One region of the Gemella parahaemolysans genome, then DNA from elsewhere that is predicted to be linked to it. Evidence: riboswitches for the same ligand, from Rfam matches in the RefSeq annotation. Region 1 holds a riboswitch; the other holds the start of a gene.

What was found. Region 1 has a riboswitch for thiamine pyrophosphate ahead of ACWOBP_RS06285 (ECF transporter S component). Riboswitches for the same ligand answer to the same signal wherever they lie in the genome.
Positions count from the first base shown of each region.
Region 2: it holds a riboswitch for thiamine pyrophosphate, as region 1 does, so the genes downstream of both, tenA (thiaminase II) here and ACWOBP_RS06285 (ECF transporter S component) in region 1, are expected to answer to the same signal.

Region 1 covers NZ_JBSMTP010000009.1:20,578-29,442, reverse strand. Annotated here, with positions in the region: gene ACWOBP_RS06310 (LiaF transmembrane domain-containing protein) at 1-192, opposite strand, end outside; gene ACWOBP_RS06305 (LytTR family DNA-binding domain-containing protein) at 199-651, opposite strand; tRNA gene ACWOBP_RS06300 (tRNA-Sec) at 852-948, shown strand; gene ACWOBP_RS06295 (energy-coupling factor transporter transmembrane component T) at 1,008-1,664, opposite strand; gene ACWOBP_RS06290 (ATP-binding cassette domain-containing protein) at 1,645-3,015, opposite strand; gene ACWOBP_RS06285 (ECF transporter S component) at 3,015-3,572, opposite strand; TPP riboswitch at 3,651-3,740, opposite strand; gene tehB (SAM-dependent methyltransferase TehB) at 3,801-4,664, opposite strand; gene ACWOBP_RS06275 (low molecular weight protein-tyrosine-phosphatase) at 4,824-5,285, shown strand; gene ACWOBP_RS06270 (N-acetyltransferase family protein) at 5,408-5,911, shown strand; gene tehB (SAM-dependent methyltransferase TehB) at 5,955-6,794, opposite strand; gene ACWOBP_RS06260 (metallophosphoesterase) at 6,987-7,709, shown strand; gene ACWOBP_RS06255 (CAP domain-containing protein) at 8,141-8,865, shown strand, end outside.
Region 2 covers NZ_JBSMTP010000002.1:85,718-94,582, reverse strand. Annotated here, with positions in the region: gene ACWOBP_RS02175 (Nramp family divalent metal transporter) at 1-1,002, shown strand, start outside; gene ACWOBP_RS02170 (MetQ/NlpA family ABC transporter substrate-binding protein) at 1,170-2,027, opposite strand; gene ACWOBP_RS02165 (alpha/beta fold hydrolase) at 2,511-3,275, opposite strand; gene thiE (thiamine phosphate synthase) at 3,492-4,124, opposite strand; gene thiM (hydroxyethylthiazole kinase) at 4,127-4,909, opposite strand; gene thiD (bifunctional hydroxymethylpyrimidine kinase/phosphomethylpyrimidine kinase) at 4,912-5,709, opposite strand; gene tenA (thiaminase II) at 5,713-6,393, opposite strand; TPP riboswitch at 6,537-6,634, opposite strand; gene ACWOBP_RS02140 (LPXTG cell wall anchor domain-containing protein) at 6,958-8,541, shown strand; gene ACWOBP_RS02135 (peptidase) at 8,759-8,865, shown strand, end outside.

The DNA of each region.
Region 1 (8,865 bases):
ATAGAATAATAATGCTAGAGGGAATATTGTTCCAAATGAATCAAAATCCATTAAACCTCGGATTGCGAAAAATCCTAGTACAACAGTACATATAGTTAGAAAGATTGATCCATTTGGGAAAATACTAAATCCATCAAGTAAAGTAGTTAATGCAAGGATTATAAAGAATAACCCAATAAAACTTCTTCTCATTTATTTTTACCTCATTTCTTTTAATTTATCTTTTAATATTTTGTAGTAATGTCTTGAAATATGGACTTGCTTCTTTGAATTAGAAAAAGAAGCGGTGCTCGAGCCAGAAAAAGATTTTTCTAGTGAATAAATTGCTTTTGTATTTATTATTGAACTCTTAGAAATTCGACAATAGTAAAAAGGAATAAGTCGCTCTAATTCATATAATTTGAATTTTACTTCAAAAAATTCATCGGTAGTATGAGCATAGACTTTATTATCATCTGTTTCAAAGAATAAAATAGATTCTAGAGGGATAAAATATTCAGAATCACCTTTGTAGAAAATTATTTTTTGAGAGTTTACTATAGCTTTTTCAACTAATTCTTTAATTAAGATGACATCATTATTTAAGTCTGGTGTCTTAATAACTAGTTCAATTTCTTTAAGATTCGAGTCTAGTTCGATATTAATTTTCATATTGTCTCCTCTCTATGATTTGTAATTATATTATACGCTATTTAGTCATAAAACTTAATAGTTTTTAAGTAAGTGGTAAAAAACTAAAACTAAGTGGTAGAAATTTCTTTTTTTAGTAAAAATCATAATTTAAATACTTGTATACGTTAACAAATCACCTTGATTTTTTTTGATATTTAGTATATAATATAGACATATATGGGAGTGGATGAGTTCTGGTGTGCTCTCTAGTCTTCAAAACTAGTATGAGGGGTTAAGAGCCTCTTGGGTGGGTTCGATTCCCACACATTCCCGCCAGTTTTTTATTTTTGAATACAATAAATGCCATCATGAATTTTATCCATGATGGCATTATTCTATATATTAAGTATTAATAAAGCCGTTGATATTAGTAAAAATATTACTAATATAATTACACTTTTGTTTTTATCAACAATATACTTATTATAATGAGTTCTTTGTTTGTAGTCTTCATAGGCATGAACCGTCATTGCTTCTGAAATTTGTGGTTGCCATGTTAAAGCAATAAAAATAGCTTTAGCGTAATAGTATGGTGACCAAAAAGCTAAGAAAACTCCTCTTAAACGACTGGATTTTGTAATCATCTGAGTTTCATATTGGATTCTCGGTAATGCTTGGATAACTACTAGGAGCCCATAAACTACATTTGAGGATAGACCATGCTGTTCGAAATATTTTAACAGTTCTACTAGAGAAATGTATGTTGCCATGAATAAACCTAAGGCTGCAAAGCTATATGTTCTAGAAAAAATTAATAGAGCAAATTTATAATTTGAACTATGAACGATTATGGCCCAACCAGAACCTAATGCTGGTAATAGTGGTACTAGGATGAAATACAGTAACTTTTTCCAGTATCTTGATAGAGAAAAATAGAGAATTGTTACCCCAATAATCATAAAATTTAAAATTAATAATTTACTAAATGAAATCCAAATAGTTAATAATAATACTATTAATGCTAGAGTAGGACTAATTATTTTCTTTTCCATAATCCCCCTCCTTTATATAATGTAGAGTATTATCTGAAATTTCAATATGATAATCACTTCTATTATTCAGTGGTTCTAATCTGTGACTAACAATAATAAATGATTGCCCAGCAACTTTTTTATTTTCTTCAATCCAATCCATTACAAATGAACATGCTCTTTCGTCGAGATGAGTAAAGGGTTCATCTAACAGAAGAAGTTCAGTTTTTTGGCTTAATAAACACATAAGTTGGATAAGTTTTCTTTGTCCTCCACTATAATAATATAGACTTTTATCGAGTTCTTTTTCTAAATCAAATTCTTTTAGAAGTTTTTCTTGCCATGCGGTAGCATGATCCCAAATATCTTTTTGCATAGAAATCTCTTCGCGAGGCATCAAACTTATAAACTGTTGAAAGGCATCTTGTAAACAAGTGCTTATTTTTTTATATAGTTTTCTTGATTTTTTAACCTTCAAATTATTAAAGTATATATTTCCATCATACTTTTTTAATTGAGAAATAGCATGAAGCAATGTTGTTTTTCCAGTACCATTATCTCCAGTTAAAGTAGTAATCCCTTTATAAATGTCAAAATTACTTATATTCAGTAGTTCCTTATCACCTTGGTTAATCTTAACATTTTCTAGTTTTAATATTTGATTAGATTTAATAGTATTACATAGACTAATATTATTAGAAATAATATTAGGGTTATTAATTAGCTTGAAATGTCCATTTTCTAAACAATAAAATGTATCTGCATAATTTAGATAAAGTTGATATTCATGATCACAAACAATTATTGTTACTCCATGTTTGTTTAAGTCTTTCAGAAGAGTCAATAGAGAATTACGAGTCTTCTTATCAACATTGGCAAATGGTTCATCTAAAATTAAAACTTCACTTCCCATAGCTAATGCTACAGCAAAAGCAGCTCGCTGTCGTTCCCCCCCAGATAATGTATGGATATGCTTAGTAGAAATTTCTCGAGTGTTTGTAATTGATAAAGCATAATCTAGTTTTTCGTTAATAATCTTGGGTTCTAGACATAAATTTTCTAGAGCAAAGATTATTTCTTCTTCTAAAGTAGGCATAACAAACTGATTAATTGCATGTTGCATCACATATCCAATTTTTTTAACGTGTTCTTGCATGGGAATATCAACAATATTTTTTCCTCTATAACTAATTACTCCCTCGTAATGTTCTTTATTTAATTTACAAATAGTACGAAGTAGGGTAGACTTACCACTACCAATATTCCCGGTTAGAACTAACCAACTATGTTCTTTTATTTTTAAACTAACATTATCAAACAAGACTTTATCTTTAATTTTTAGAGAAAAATTATCGATTTCTATAATATTCATTATTTATTACCACTATTTTGTACTTTATTAACAATATTTAAAATTAATTTAACGCAGATGACTCCAAAGAAGAATACAGAAATAAAACGTACAATTAGAATTGCTAGAATCATACCTACAGAAAATGCTTCATAACCAGCTTGGAAATACTTATAAGCAAAGCTAAATAGCGTAATACCTACTGCAGAAAGGAATAGTGAAAATGTATCGTAGCGTTTGTATCTTGTAGCTAAGAAACCAACTTCAGATCCTACTCCTTGTACTAATCCTGAAACAAGAACGGCAGCACCAAAGTATGAACCATATAGCATTTCAGCTAATGCTCCTAGAACTTCTCCAAGTGTAGCACTACCTGGTTTTTGAATAAGTACTGCAGCAACCGGTCCAGCCATTACCCATAATCCAAATAATATTGAGTTAGCGAATGGTGCGTATCCTACTGCTCCAAGAGCAGCTTTTAATGGAACGTAAACCAAACTTGTTGCAAGGAATATCCCCCCAAATAAGAATCCTATTAAAGCTATAATAATTATGTCCTTTGTAGACCATTTTTTCATAAGAAAAACCTCCTGTTATTTTATATTCATTAAAACAACAAGAGGTACTTTTAAAATCAAAAATACAAATAAGTATAGTTAGTTAAATTAACATTTTCCTACGGCTGTACTAACAACGTCAGGTTCTATGGGTATAATCTCAGCATAAAAGCACCCCAAATGTTTTAATGATTGCTAAAATTATATCATACGTTGATAACGGTGTCAAAAATGTAGCTTGAAAGAAAATTATTTAATTTTTTTAGCAAGCATAGTAGCAAAACGTAGCTTAAATCTATTACCATTAGCATCAGTTTTATGAAGTTGTCCAAAATCTTCATTATATTTAATAAACTCCCAGTTTTTATAATATTCTTTAAGTTCATTTTCTTTGAAAGTAAAAGGGAACGGTAGTGGACAAGGGGCATCATCAGTAGACATAGCAGCAACTATTAAATTATAGCCACCTATATTAGTTTGATCTTGCATATTTTTAATAACTTTAGGAATAGATTCTTCCTCGATAAACATTAAAACTACTGTTGAAAAGATGAAATCATAGGTATTTCTAAGAGCTGCTGTATTAATATCATAACTACCGATTTTAATATCTAAATTTTCGATTTTTGATGTTTCCATCAAAAATTCTAAAGCAGGAATATTATTATCTACTGCAGTCACTTCAAAGCCAAGTTTAGAAAGAAATAAAGCATTACGCCCCTGCCCAGATCCCAAATCTAACGTTTTACAAGGTTTAATAGTCTCCAAGGCTTCTACTATTTCAGAGTGAGCAGGATTAATATCGTATTTGTTTTTGAAATAATTTTTCGGTTCGCAGTAAAATTCTAAGAAACATTCTAAGTCATCAGATAAAGGTGCAACACGATGCCATGCTTGCGGTTCTACGAATGGAATTTCGCTCTCAGGGGTAAAGATGTGCTCAGCTATAACTTCATTATCTGCAGTTAATTCTGTAAATTGTAATTGTCCTTTTAGAATTGTTAATTTTGCCCAGACGTCTTTTCTAGTGTTGTGTTTTTGTCTAAAAGGTTTAGGAAGTGTTTCAGTTGTCCAAATTGGTAATTGTTTATAGCATACTAAATTTTTTATCATACTAATCTCCTTATTAACGGTTAAATTTAATCTTATTATAGCATGTAAAATATAAAATTCAAATAATGATTAAACTCAGTAAAAAGTACTTTGTTATGTTGTTTTAAAATCTTTATGATATAATAAAAAATATGAAAACAAGAATGAGGTAACGAAAAAATGGTAAAAGTGTTATTTGTTTGTTTAGGAAATATCTGCCGTTCACCAATGGCAGAAGCAATATTTAGAGACATGGTTGAAAAAGAAGGATTAAGTGAAAAAATCTTAATTGATTCAGCTGCAACTAGTAGTTGGGAACATGGAAATCCTGTACACAGTGGTACTAGAAATGAACTCGCTAAAGTTGGTATTGGTGTAGAAGGGATGTATTCTCGTATCCTAAATGATAATGACTTAGATTCAGATTATATCGTAGGAATGGATGATAGTAATATAGAAAATATTAAAAAATTCATTGCAGGTAGAAAAACAGGAGAGGTTAAGAAATTATTAGAGTATGCTGGAGAAGATAGAATTATCGATGATCCATGGTATACAGGAGATTTCAAAACAACATTCAATGATGTAACTAAGGGATGTAAGGCTTTATTAGATAAAATCAAAAAAGAAGATATTAAATAAATAATCGTAAATTAATTTTAAAATATAAAAAACGTCTTTGTTAGGCTATATATTTAGGAATCTTATTATAGATTTCAAAGAAATTATTGTTTAAATTAAAGAAAGTATTTAAGGAGAAAACCATGATAAATATTAGAACGGTTGACTTAAAAGATGCCAGAAAACTAGTAGATATTTATAGACCGTATGTAGAACACACTGCAATTACTTTTGATTATACTGTACCAAGTGTACATGAATTTGAGGAGAAAATTTCGAAATCTATTCAAAGTTATCCATTTTTGGTTGCTGAAGAAGCTAACGATATATTAGGTTATGCTTATGCTAGTGAATTTTATCCGAAGGATGCATACAAATGGACAGCTGAGATTACAATCTATCTAGATGAAAAAGCTCGAGGTAAAGGTGTTGGAGAAAAGTTATATACTGAACTCGAAAGACAACTTTATGATAAAGGTATGTGTAGATTAACATCATGTATAGCATATCCTGATGAAGGAAGCATTTCATTTCATGAAAAAAGAGGATTTAGAAAAGTAGCTCATTTTGAAAAAGTAGGATATAAGTTCAATCGTTGGTATGATGTAGTATGGTATCAGAAAGATATTAGAGAAAATATTGAATAGAAGAAAGCCCCACAAGAAAATAAAAAATCTTGTGGGGTTAGTTTTATTCTGATACTTTTTGAGCAAGGATTACAGCGTACGGATAAGGTGAAGCGGTGATGTTTTCACTATAAGTAATAATTTTCCAATCCTCATAGTATTCCTTAAGTTCATTTTCTATAAAGGTAAAGGGAAAAGGGGTAAGAGGCAAACCATGTTTTGTGGCATTTAAGGCACTTACAATTAAGTTATATCCTTTATCATTTGTTTGCTTTTTCATATTACTAATAATACTGTGGATTCTTGTAGGATTTAAATACATGAATACATCTGTAGAAAATATAAAATCGTAAGTATCCTTTATATTAGCAGTTGAAATATCGTGCTTGAAAACATTTAGATCTAATTTTTCTATAATTGAAATATCTGCTAAATCTTGTAAGAATTTAGCGTTAATGTCAACCGCTGTTATATTAAAATTTAGTGTAGAAAGGTATAGCGAATTTTTACCTTGTCCGGCCCCTAAATCGAGAGTTTTACATGGCTTAACATACTTCATTGCTTTAACAATCTCTTGATGAGCGGGATTAAGATCGTATTTATTAAAAAAATAATCTTTAGGTAAACAATAAAACTCTAAATGAAATTGTAAATCTGTAGAAGTTGGATTTATTCTAAAAATACTTTGAGGTTGAATAGTTTCAATATTATTTTTTTTATTGAGAGTAAGTTGTTTAATAACACTATTTTCATCATCTAGAAAGCTAAGTTTCATTTTTCCTTTAATGATTATTAGTTTAGTCCAGACACCTTCTTTCGTATAAAAACTTTCTCTATAAATTTTGGGTAAGGATAGAGCAGTGAGGTTGGATGTACGTTTAAAGCAAAGTAGGTTATTTTCCATAGTCTGCTCCTTTCGTAATAATTTACTAATATTATATCATGTGAAAAGTTTAATTAAAAATGATAACCTAAAGTAAATATATTAAAATTTATGAAAAGAAGAGAGTTATTTAATCTGATGAAATATTAATATTTACATGAGGATTTATTTGATATATTATAGAAACTATAGATAAATAAAGAAGGTGTTTTTATGAGAATATTAGTAATATCAGATATTCATGGTAGCTTTTATACTATGAAAAAATTATTAAATGAGGTAAATTTTAATAGCAAAAATGATAAACTAATTTGTTTAGGCGATATGTGTGATAGAGGAAAGAATACAAAATTAGTATGGGAGTTTTTTTATAATTTACAAAAAGAAAATTCTAATCATGTAGTGTTATTAGGTAATCATGAAGATATGTTTAATTTAGCGATTAAAGAGGCAATGTATAGTGATAATTTATCTGTAAGACAGGATCATTACTTTAGAAATGGTGGTTTAACAACGCTACAATCATTTTACCCAGAAGCTACTATAGAAAATAGGGGAATATATTTTAGAAAGTTTGCTCAAGAGTATAAGTTTATGAGAAGATGGTTAAAGAATCTTCCTACGAGATATGAAAGTTTAGAGTATTATTTTATTCATGCTGGAGTGGATTATAGTAAAAATTTTTGGAATCAAACACATAGGGATATGATTTGGATAAGGGAACCATTTTTAAGCAGTACTGATAAATATAATAAAAGAGTTTTTCATGGACATAGCCCTGTGAAAGAAGAACCATTTTATGACGAGAGAGATAATAGAATTGCTATAGATGGTGGATGTGTCTATGGCGGAAAATTAAATTTAGTAGTAATAGAAGAAAACAATTTTAAAATTAAACAAAGTAAAATCTTACAAGAAGATGTTTATGAAGAATAGAAAATAGCAGATATAGAGAATTTTCTCTATATCTGCTATTTCACATAAAAAAAAACCGAGAACATTTGTCTCGGTCTCTTATAGAAAAGGAAAGTTTATGAAGTTTATAACTATTTACTAGTTATGATATAATTATAATGTCTGAAACTTAAATATACTTTAAATTTAGTTTTAAGATATATTTGATGTAAAATTACACGAAATTCTATTATATAAGCGTTTGAAGGGGATAATATGGTATTTTGGTAAAAGTTGTTATTTTAAGTAAATAACAAAAATAAAGTAATTAAAGATGTAGAAATATTTCTATAGTGTTACAAAATGTATTTTATATTACAAAATAGAAAAACTATTGATTATGTATAAGATATTGAACTATAATATAGGAGAAGTAATTATTAAAGTTAACGAATTAAGGAGAAGATAAAGCTATGAAAAAAAAGGGATTAAAAGTAACTAGTCAAATTTTAACTGGGATGGTTCTATTAACAGGATTAACAACAGTTCCTACTAATGCAGTAGAAATGAAAACAGCTTTAGTAGATATGAATGTAGCTAATGTAAAAGCAACTGTGTATGAAAAAGAAGGGCATTTTTATGCTAAACTAGTTGCAGATAAAGATGTTTCAAATGTAGTCGCACGTATTACTACTGAAAAAAAAGCAGAATTTTTAATTAAAAGAGATACTATTAAGGCTGGAGAAGAAGTAGTAGTAGAGTTGGATATGACAGCACAAGTACCAACGAAGAAACTACCACATACAGGAGTACAAAGAGAAGGATTTACAGTAGTAAATAAGGCAGGTGGACATGAGTTTAAAATTAATGTTCGTTATGAGGTGACAACACCTGAAGTAAAAGAACAGCCTGAACAACCTTCAAAAGAGCCAGATCCAACTAAGAAAGCAGAAGAGCCTAAGCAGGCTGATGTAAAAAAAGTTGATGATTCTAAAACTAAAGAATCTGAAAAACCTGCATATACTTTCCCTAGCGATATAAAAGATGAAACAACGAAGAAACAAGATGTTGCTTATAGAGTAGTTCCTGCAAAAACTGATGAAACTCCTAAAACAGAAGAAGTAACAAAGCCTGTTGAGGAATCAAAAACTAATGAAACAGCAGTAGAAAAACCAACAACACCTACAGAAGTAAAACC
Region 2 (8,865 bases), on a different contig from region 1:
TGGATAATTACCGAACTAGCTATTATGGCTACCGATATTGCAGAAATTATTGGTAGTGCTGTAGCTTTAAAATTATTATTCGGTATTCCTTTACTAATAGGGGTTATAATAACTATCTTTGATGTATTCTTACTCCTATTATTAGCACATTTTGGATTTAGAAAAATCGAAGCTATTGTAGCTACCTTGATATTTACAATTCTAATAATATTCTTCTATGAAGTTTTATTAGCTAACCCTAATACCGGCGAATTAATTAAAGGTTTTATTCCGAACAAGGATGTAATTAATAATAAAGGTGCATTATTTATTGCCTTAGGTATCGTGGGAGCTACAGTTATGCCTCACAATCTGTACCTACATTCTTCTATTGTTCAAGCAAGAAGATACGATAGAAAGGACAACAAAGTTAAAAAAGAAGCTATTAGATTTTCTACTATAGATTCTAATATTCAACTTTCAATCGCATTTGTTATTAACTGCTTACTATTAGTTCTAGGTGCTTCTTTGTTTTATGGTCATGGTGATAGTCTTGGACGCTTTACAGACCTTTATAACGCTTTACAAGATAGCAGCATTGTTGGAGCTATTGCTTCACCACTCCTTAGTACACTATTCGCCGTAGCTCTATTGGCCTCCGGTCAAAATTCTACTATTACCGGAACATTATCAGGACAAATAGTTATGGAAGGTTTCATCCACATGAGACTTCCTATGTGGATGAGAAGAATGCTAACTCGTGTAATTGCGGTAATGCCTGTTGTCATTTGTTTAATAATTTTTGGTGATAGCGAACAAGCAATTGAGAGCTTACTAATATACACACAAGTATTCTTAAGTATCGCTCTTCCAATATCTATTATTCCTCTAACACTATATACATCAGATAAAAAACTTATGGGAGAGTTTGTTATTAAACCATGGATGAAAATTGTTGCATGGATCTGCACAGTCGTATTGATAATCTTAAATTTCTGGTTAATAATATCAACATTCATATAAACTAATAGGAGTGACTCAAAAATCGTGATTTCTAAAAAATCGATTTTATAGAGTCACCCCTTTTTTATTGCTTAATACATACAGCATTAATATCACATCTTCTATACTTCATAAATAACAAAAAAAAGACAGCTCTTACGAACTGCCTTTAATATTTTTTAATGAAATTATTTAACAGGTAATACTGCTCCATTCCATTTTTCTTTAATAAATTTTTGAGTATCTTCAGATTTTAAAGCTGCAACAAGTTTTTTAACAACAAGTTTATCTTTGTCACCTTCACGAACAACGACGATGTTTGCATATGGGTTGTCGTCTGTAGCTTTTTCTACTAAAACTGGCTCAGTTGCTGCGTTTAATCCTGCATCAACAGCGAAGTTAGCGTTGATTGAAACTAGGTCACCTTCACCGTTTTGGTAGAATTTAACCATTAGAGCTGGATCATTTTCGTAGCTGAATTGTAATTTTTTAGGGTTTTCAGCGATATCATCGAAAGTAGCTGTTACTGGGTCTACACCATCTTTAACTTTTACTAATCCTTCAGAAGCTAATAATTTAATTACACGTCCCCATTCAGATTTGTTGTTACTTACTAATACTTTAGCACCTTCTTTAAGGTCTTTAACGTTTTTAACTTTTTTAGAGTATAATCCGATTGGCTCTAAGTGGATTGCACCAGCATCTTCAATTTTGTATCCATTTTCTTTAATAGCATTTTTTAAGAATGGTACGTGTTGGAAGTAGTTAATGTCGATTTCTTTATCGTTTAACGTTTTGTTTGGTACATAGTAGTCTTGGTATGTAACGATGTCTAATTTGATTCCTTCTTTTTCAAGTTGTGGAGCAACGTGCTCTAATAATACAGCGTGAGGTACGTTAGTAGCTCCAACTTTAACTGTTACAGGTTTGCTAGGATCTAGTTTATCAACTTCAATACCTTTTTTCTCAGTTTTTGATGCGCTTGAGCATCCAATTAATACGATTCCAAGTATAAAACTTGTTACTAAAAATAATAATTTCTTCATTATATAATTTTCTCCTTTTGATTTTATTATTTATTTTTGGGTTTTGCGAATTTTATGTAAAAAAAATCACCCTTACTCTCCTAAGAGAATAAGGGCGAAACTAATTTCACGGTACCACCTTACTTTTTCGTAAACTACGAACTTTATCACTACAACGTCTATGCATCTAGAATATATACGAGATAGTGTGCGTTTGTAACGTAACGCCTACGAAAAAAGCTTGTGTTTTAAAACTCACTTTTTTTACCATTCAAACCATTTTCCTCTATGATCTGCATTGTGTGCTTTCACCCGCTCACACTCTCTGTAAAAGTTCCTATAAAGTACTTATTTGAATATCGGTAATTTTTAACTTGACTATATATTATCATTAGCAAATAAAATTGTCAACACTTTTTTTTGAATTTTTTTAAAAAGTTTTTTGAAAATTCACGAATATTTACTTTTTCATTTAAATAAAATACTATCTCTTCTGAACAAATTCTAATCAAGATTATTATTTTTTAACCACTGCTCTATCACTTCTATAGTTTTATCTCTGTATTTCGGAGCCTCATACATGTGATCTGATCCTTCTATAATACTTAGTGTAGAATTTTTATATTTCTTAGCCGTTGCTTTTGCTATATTTGGATGTACCATTTTATCTTCACTACCAGTTATAACTAATACTGGTTCATTCACCTTATCAAAATCAATATAAGCACCTTTTTGCTTATCTAAAAATGGTAGCGCCATTTGGAAGTACGTAAAACCAGATTCCGGAACTAGTTTAGAAAATTCTCTTTCTTTGTCCTCTTCATCTTGGTTATTCATACAGTAATCATAAAAAGCATGTTTATAAGGTGGCATAGATTTTTTCCAAAATCCCCAACGTAAAAAATGTTTATAGAAACAAATTACCATACTTGGATAAAAAGCGAAAATTCCTGCAGCAGGTGCAGTTCCCATTAAAATAATTCCCTTAGTCTTTGTCTTCATAGCAACTTTCTGCGCAAGAAGCCCACCTAGAGAATGCCCCAATACAATCGGAGCTTCATCTAACATTTCTATTAAATCTACAATATCATCCGTAAACTCATCCAAACTAACATCTGCTACCTTTTTTTCAACTTCTTCATAAGGCAAATCATGATATCTTAGAGTTGGAGTATATACATTTAAACCTAATTTCTCCAATTCATTAACAAATTCTCCCCAAACAGTTCCGTCACACCATGTACCATGTATCAATACTATATTCGTCATAAAAATTCCTCCTACCACCTGATTAGCATTATTTTTTCCACACTAATTATACACTTAAATCTTTCAACAATCAAATAATCACATAAAATACTCCAAAATATTAATTGTAACAGTCAAAAAAAGAGTAGAATCAAAAACTGGTAAATATTTTTGTTCTACTCTTTACATCACCATTTGAAAGTTATCAAAAAGTGAATTAAACTTTGGAGGCTAATTTTAGAATTGTTCGATCATTTCACGAACAGTTTTTTCAATGTTATCTGAATATGAGATTGCTGATATAATAGATATACCATCAACATCTGTTTTCATAATATCTCTAATATGCTGTGTCTGAATACCACCGATTGCCACTAATGGCATATGTGGTAATAATCTTCTCATTAACTCTAGACCTTCATAACCTATAGCACCGCCAGCATCGTCTTTTGATTGTGTGACATACACAGGTCCTACACCAACATAATCTACATATTCAACTTTAGATTGTTTAAATTCTTCTTCATTTCCGATAGAAAGACCTATTATTTTATTAGGCATTAATTTTCTAATTTCATCAACACCAAGGTCATCCTGTCCTACATGTACTCCGTCAGCATCTATTTCTAATGCCAACTCTATATCATCATTAACAATAAACGGAACATTGTATTTTTTACAAAGATCTTGGAGTTTTATTGCTAATTCTACTTTTTCCTTACCTTCTAAGGCTCCTTCACCTTTTTCACGAAATTGAAATAAAGTTATTCCACCTTTTAAAGCATCTTCAACTACTGTATATAAGTCCTTACCTAAGCAAGTAGTAGTTCCACAAATAAAATATAATTTTAATAGTTCTTTATTAAACATAATTATTTCACCTTTTTAAATGTTTCAATATCTTTATCAGTGATTTCATATAACGCATTAATAAATTCGACTTTGAATGTTCCTGGAAGATGTCCATTAGGACGTTTTTCCGCCATTTCCCCGGCAATATTATATGCTAACATAGCTGTCTCTAATGATTTTAATTCTTCACCTTTCTCTAGTCCAATAAAACTTGCTAATACAGCCCCTAATAAGCATCCTGTTCCAATAACTTTAGGCATCATTGCACTTCCATTATGGATAGTTACTACTTCTCCATTAACAGCAATAGCATCAACTTCTCCAGTTACTACTATAGGGATATTATACTTAGCATTTGCTGCTAAGGCAATTTCATCAATATTATCTACTCCCGCACTGTCTACTCCCTTAGAGGCTACATTTATGCCGACTAAAGATGCAATTTCTCCAGCATTTCCTCTTATAGCTGCTAACTTGTAATTGTTAATTAAATCATCTGATACTTTTTTTCTATACGCTCCCGCTCCACAAGCTACAGGATCTAATACTGCAGGCACATTGTATTTTTCAGCTATTTTAAGTGCTTCTTGGTATAACTTCCAAGTTTCATCTGTTAATGTACCGATATTAATTAATAATCCTCCAGCATATTTTAATAAATCTTCTAAATCTTTTGGATATTCACTCATCGCTGGTGATGCTCCTAGTGCTACTAATCCATTTGCTGTGAAATTTTTAACTACATCATTAGTTATACAAATCACTAACGGTGCTTTCTCTTTTAATAATTTTAAACTTGTCATATTTATAAATATCCTTTAAATGCTATATGATTCACAGGTCCATTTCCATGACCTATTTCTGGTGTGTATTTAATTGCGGCTGTAATGAACTTTTTCCCAATTTCTACAGCTTCAACAATACTTTTTCCTTTTGCTAATTCAGCTGTAATAACTGCTGAGAAGGTACAACCTGTTCCATGTGTATGATTAGTCTTAAATCTTTCACTAGTCCATACTTTTTTAGTCCCATCATTTAAAAATAAATAATCTTTCGCTTCACCTGTTAGATGTCCACCTTTTATAACTACTGACTTACATCCAACTTCATCGATAATGAATTTTCCTGCACGATTAACATCATCTTCTGTTAATATTTTAAAATTAACAATTTCTTCTGCTTCAGGTACATTTGGTGTAATAATAGTTGCTAATGGTAATATTTCTTCTTTTAGATGTTTTCTCGCAACATCATCTATCAATTTATCCCCACTTGTCGCAACCATAACCGGATCAACAACATAAGGAACATATTTTGGTAAATATCTTTTAATTAATTTCATCATGTCAGCATTTGCTATCATTCCAGTTTTTATACTATCAGGTGTTATATCGTCAAACACACTTTTTAATTGCGCTTCTAATATATCTAAATCTAGATTCCTTATCATTTGAACACCCAGCGTATTTTGTGCAACGACACTAGTAACTACAGCCATTCCATACACTTCACGTGCTTGAAAACTTTTTAAATCCGCCATAATTCCTGCTCCACCAGTTGGATCAGTTCCAGCAATAGTTAATGCAATATTAAGTTTACTCATACCCTATACCTCTAAATCCCAACGTTCTTGTATATAAGCCATATTGAAGAAACGACGTTCATGTTCACAACTTTCTAAGAAGTTTTTAATAAGTCTTTGTTTACCTTCTTCACTCATAAATTCAGCTTCACGATTGATAATTTTGTGATACTCAGTAAGTACTTCATCTACTAAGCCATCAGCATAAAATTCAACCCAGAATTTTAGTGGATGATCTTCTGCTAAATTGTGATTAGCTAAAATCTTTCTAGCTACCATTTTATAAATCCATGGACATGGTGCCATTGCACTTAGTGTTTCTGCCATACCAAATGCAAATGCATTATAATACATATGCTTTATATAATGGTCTGCAGATGGATACCACTCTCCGCCTTTAATAATCTCTTGATAGTCTCTCCCTATATAATCTGCTAAGTTTTTATGTGCAGCAATTTCCTCATTTAATACAAAATTAATCTGACCTAAGAAAAAGTTTTTTTCAACTTTATCATTACTTTTCGCTAAAAGAATGGCATAAATATCGCTAAAGCTCTCTAAATATAGTGCATCAGCTTTCAGATAGTGCTCTACTGCTTTCTCTGATAAATCAGCGCGAATTAATCCTTGAATAAAGCCATCATTGTAAATCTTATCAACAATTGGTAATGCCTTTTCTTCCATAATATCAGTAATAAGTTTCATAGGTATATCCCCCTCAGTATATTTAATTTTAGTATAAAATAATATCACTTATGATAAATAAAAAAGTCCCCTTACTAACGTAAAAGAACTCTGAGAACTATATTAACAATATCTTATTATCCACCTATAGTGGATTACTTCTATTATAAAAATATTCACATTTCCTACGCTAGCATTATCTAGTTCAGGTCTAAGGGTCTAACTATGTTATCTCAGCCAAAAGGCTCCCCCAGTGATTTACTCTATTCATTTTCTAAAATCGTAACACAGAAAAAATTAAATGTCAACAATTTAGTTTAAACACTTACAAAATTTCTTTAATCCAAATACTTACTATATATCTTCTACGAAAATAATATTTTTTTATATTTTAAAATTAACCCTCGAATAATTTTGGCTAATTTGTGAAGTAATAGTGAAACTTCATTGTATTTTTTGATTGTTTCTACTCATAATTGAAAATAGTTATCACTTTTTTCTTTATTAATTTATATCTTTGTATTATAATAATAGTGATAATATTTACAATCACAAAACATAATTTTAAGGAGAAATTTCAATAATATGAAACATACAACATTATTAAAAGTTCTTTCTGCATCTGCAATTTTCACTGCAATCGCAGCAATAGAATCTTATGATCATAATGCATTTGCTACCGAAGTTACAACATCTGCAACTCAAAATAATACTGAAACAAAAATAGTATCACAAGATGTTAAAAAATTACAAGATGGTGTATATAATATTAAAACCGAAGCCCTAAACTTCTCTGAAGAAGGTAAACAGTCAATGGCTGCTGCTGGATTAGATAAAGAAAAAACAAAATTAATCGTTAAAAATGGGCAATATTCTGTAAATGTTGCTTTTAAACCAATAAAAATGGGTGTATTTAGCGGATATTTGGGTGATTTAAAATATTACGATGGTAATAAGACTCATGCTAATCGCTCTGAAATAAAAGATAATGAGTTTAAAAATACAACGATTGTTGAAAATTACTCAGAAAATGAAAAAGATGACTATATAGACACTTATAAGCAAAAGTTCCCTGAACGTACGGTTTATCCAAAAACTCTTTCTTATAATGTAGATAAGAACAAAATCGATTCAGATAACAAACTAGAAACATATACACAAGTATTCGTACCAGTAATGGAATCTATCTTTAAAGGTTCAGGTACTCAACGTATGATTTTAAAATTCGATCTAAGCTCACTAGCAACAAAAACAATCACTGTTCCTAAAGTAGATACAGAAAAATTAGCCAAAGAAAAAGCTGAAAAAGAACGTATCGAAAATGAAAAATTAGCTAAAGAAAAAGCTGAAAAAGAGCGTATCGAAAATGAAAGATTAGCTAAAGAAAAAGCTGAAAAAGAGCGTATCGAAAATGAAAGATTAGCCAAAGAAAAAGCTGAAAAAGAACGTATCGAAAATGAAAGATTAGCCAAAGAAAAAGCTGAAAAAGAACGTATCGAAAATGAAAGATTAGCTAAAGAAAAAGCTGAAAAAGAACGTATCGAAAATGAAAGATTAGCTAAAGAAAAAGCTGAAAAAGAACGTATCGAAAATGAAAGATTAGCTAAAGAAAAAGCTGAAAAAGAACGCATCGAAAATGAAAGATTAGCTAAAGAAAAAGCTGAAAAAGAACGTATCGAAAATGAAAGATTAGCTAAAGAAAAAGCTGAAAAAGAACGTATCGAAAATGAAAGATTAGCTAAAGAAAAAGCTGAAAAAGAACGTATCAAAAATGAAAGATTAGCTAAAGAAAAAGCTGAAAAAGAGCGTATCGAAAATGAAAATAAGGCCCCTTTAACAGCTAAAGGTGAAGCCGTTACATTAGATAAACCTGAATTTGATTTAGATGGATTCCTTAAGAATCATAATGGTCCAATTACTGCTAAAGGTGAAGCTACTATATTAGATAAACCTGAATTTGATTTAGAAAACTATATTAAAAATCAAAAAGAATCTTCAGATGAACTTCATAACTCAGAGAGTAAAAATATTCCATCTGAAATTAAAGGAACTGTTAAAAATACTGATAAAACATTACCAAAAACTGGTACAACTACTTCTACTACAGCTTTCTTCGGATTGATTTCACTATTAACTGCATTTGCTTTACGTAAAAAATCCAATAAATAATTTTATAAAAAATGAGTTTGAAGATAATTCAAATTCATTTTTTATTTGTGGCTAAATTGTGACTTATTTTTGAAAAAATTAAGAAAAAATACTTCTTCTTTAGGGATAATTGATATCAATTATCATTTTTTTCTTTATTTTTTATTATTTTTGTATTATAATAGTGATAACAATTTAATATCTAATAATATACAAAATAAAGGAGAAAATTCCTAATATGAAAAATACAACATTATTAAAAGTTTTGTCAGCAACTGCAATTTTTTCTGCTGTTGCAGCAATTGAAGCATACGATCAGGATAGTTTCGCATTTGCAGCAGAAGA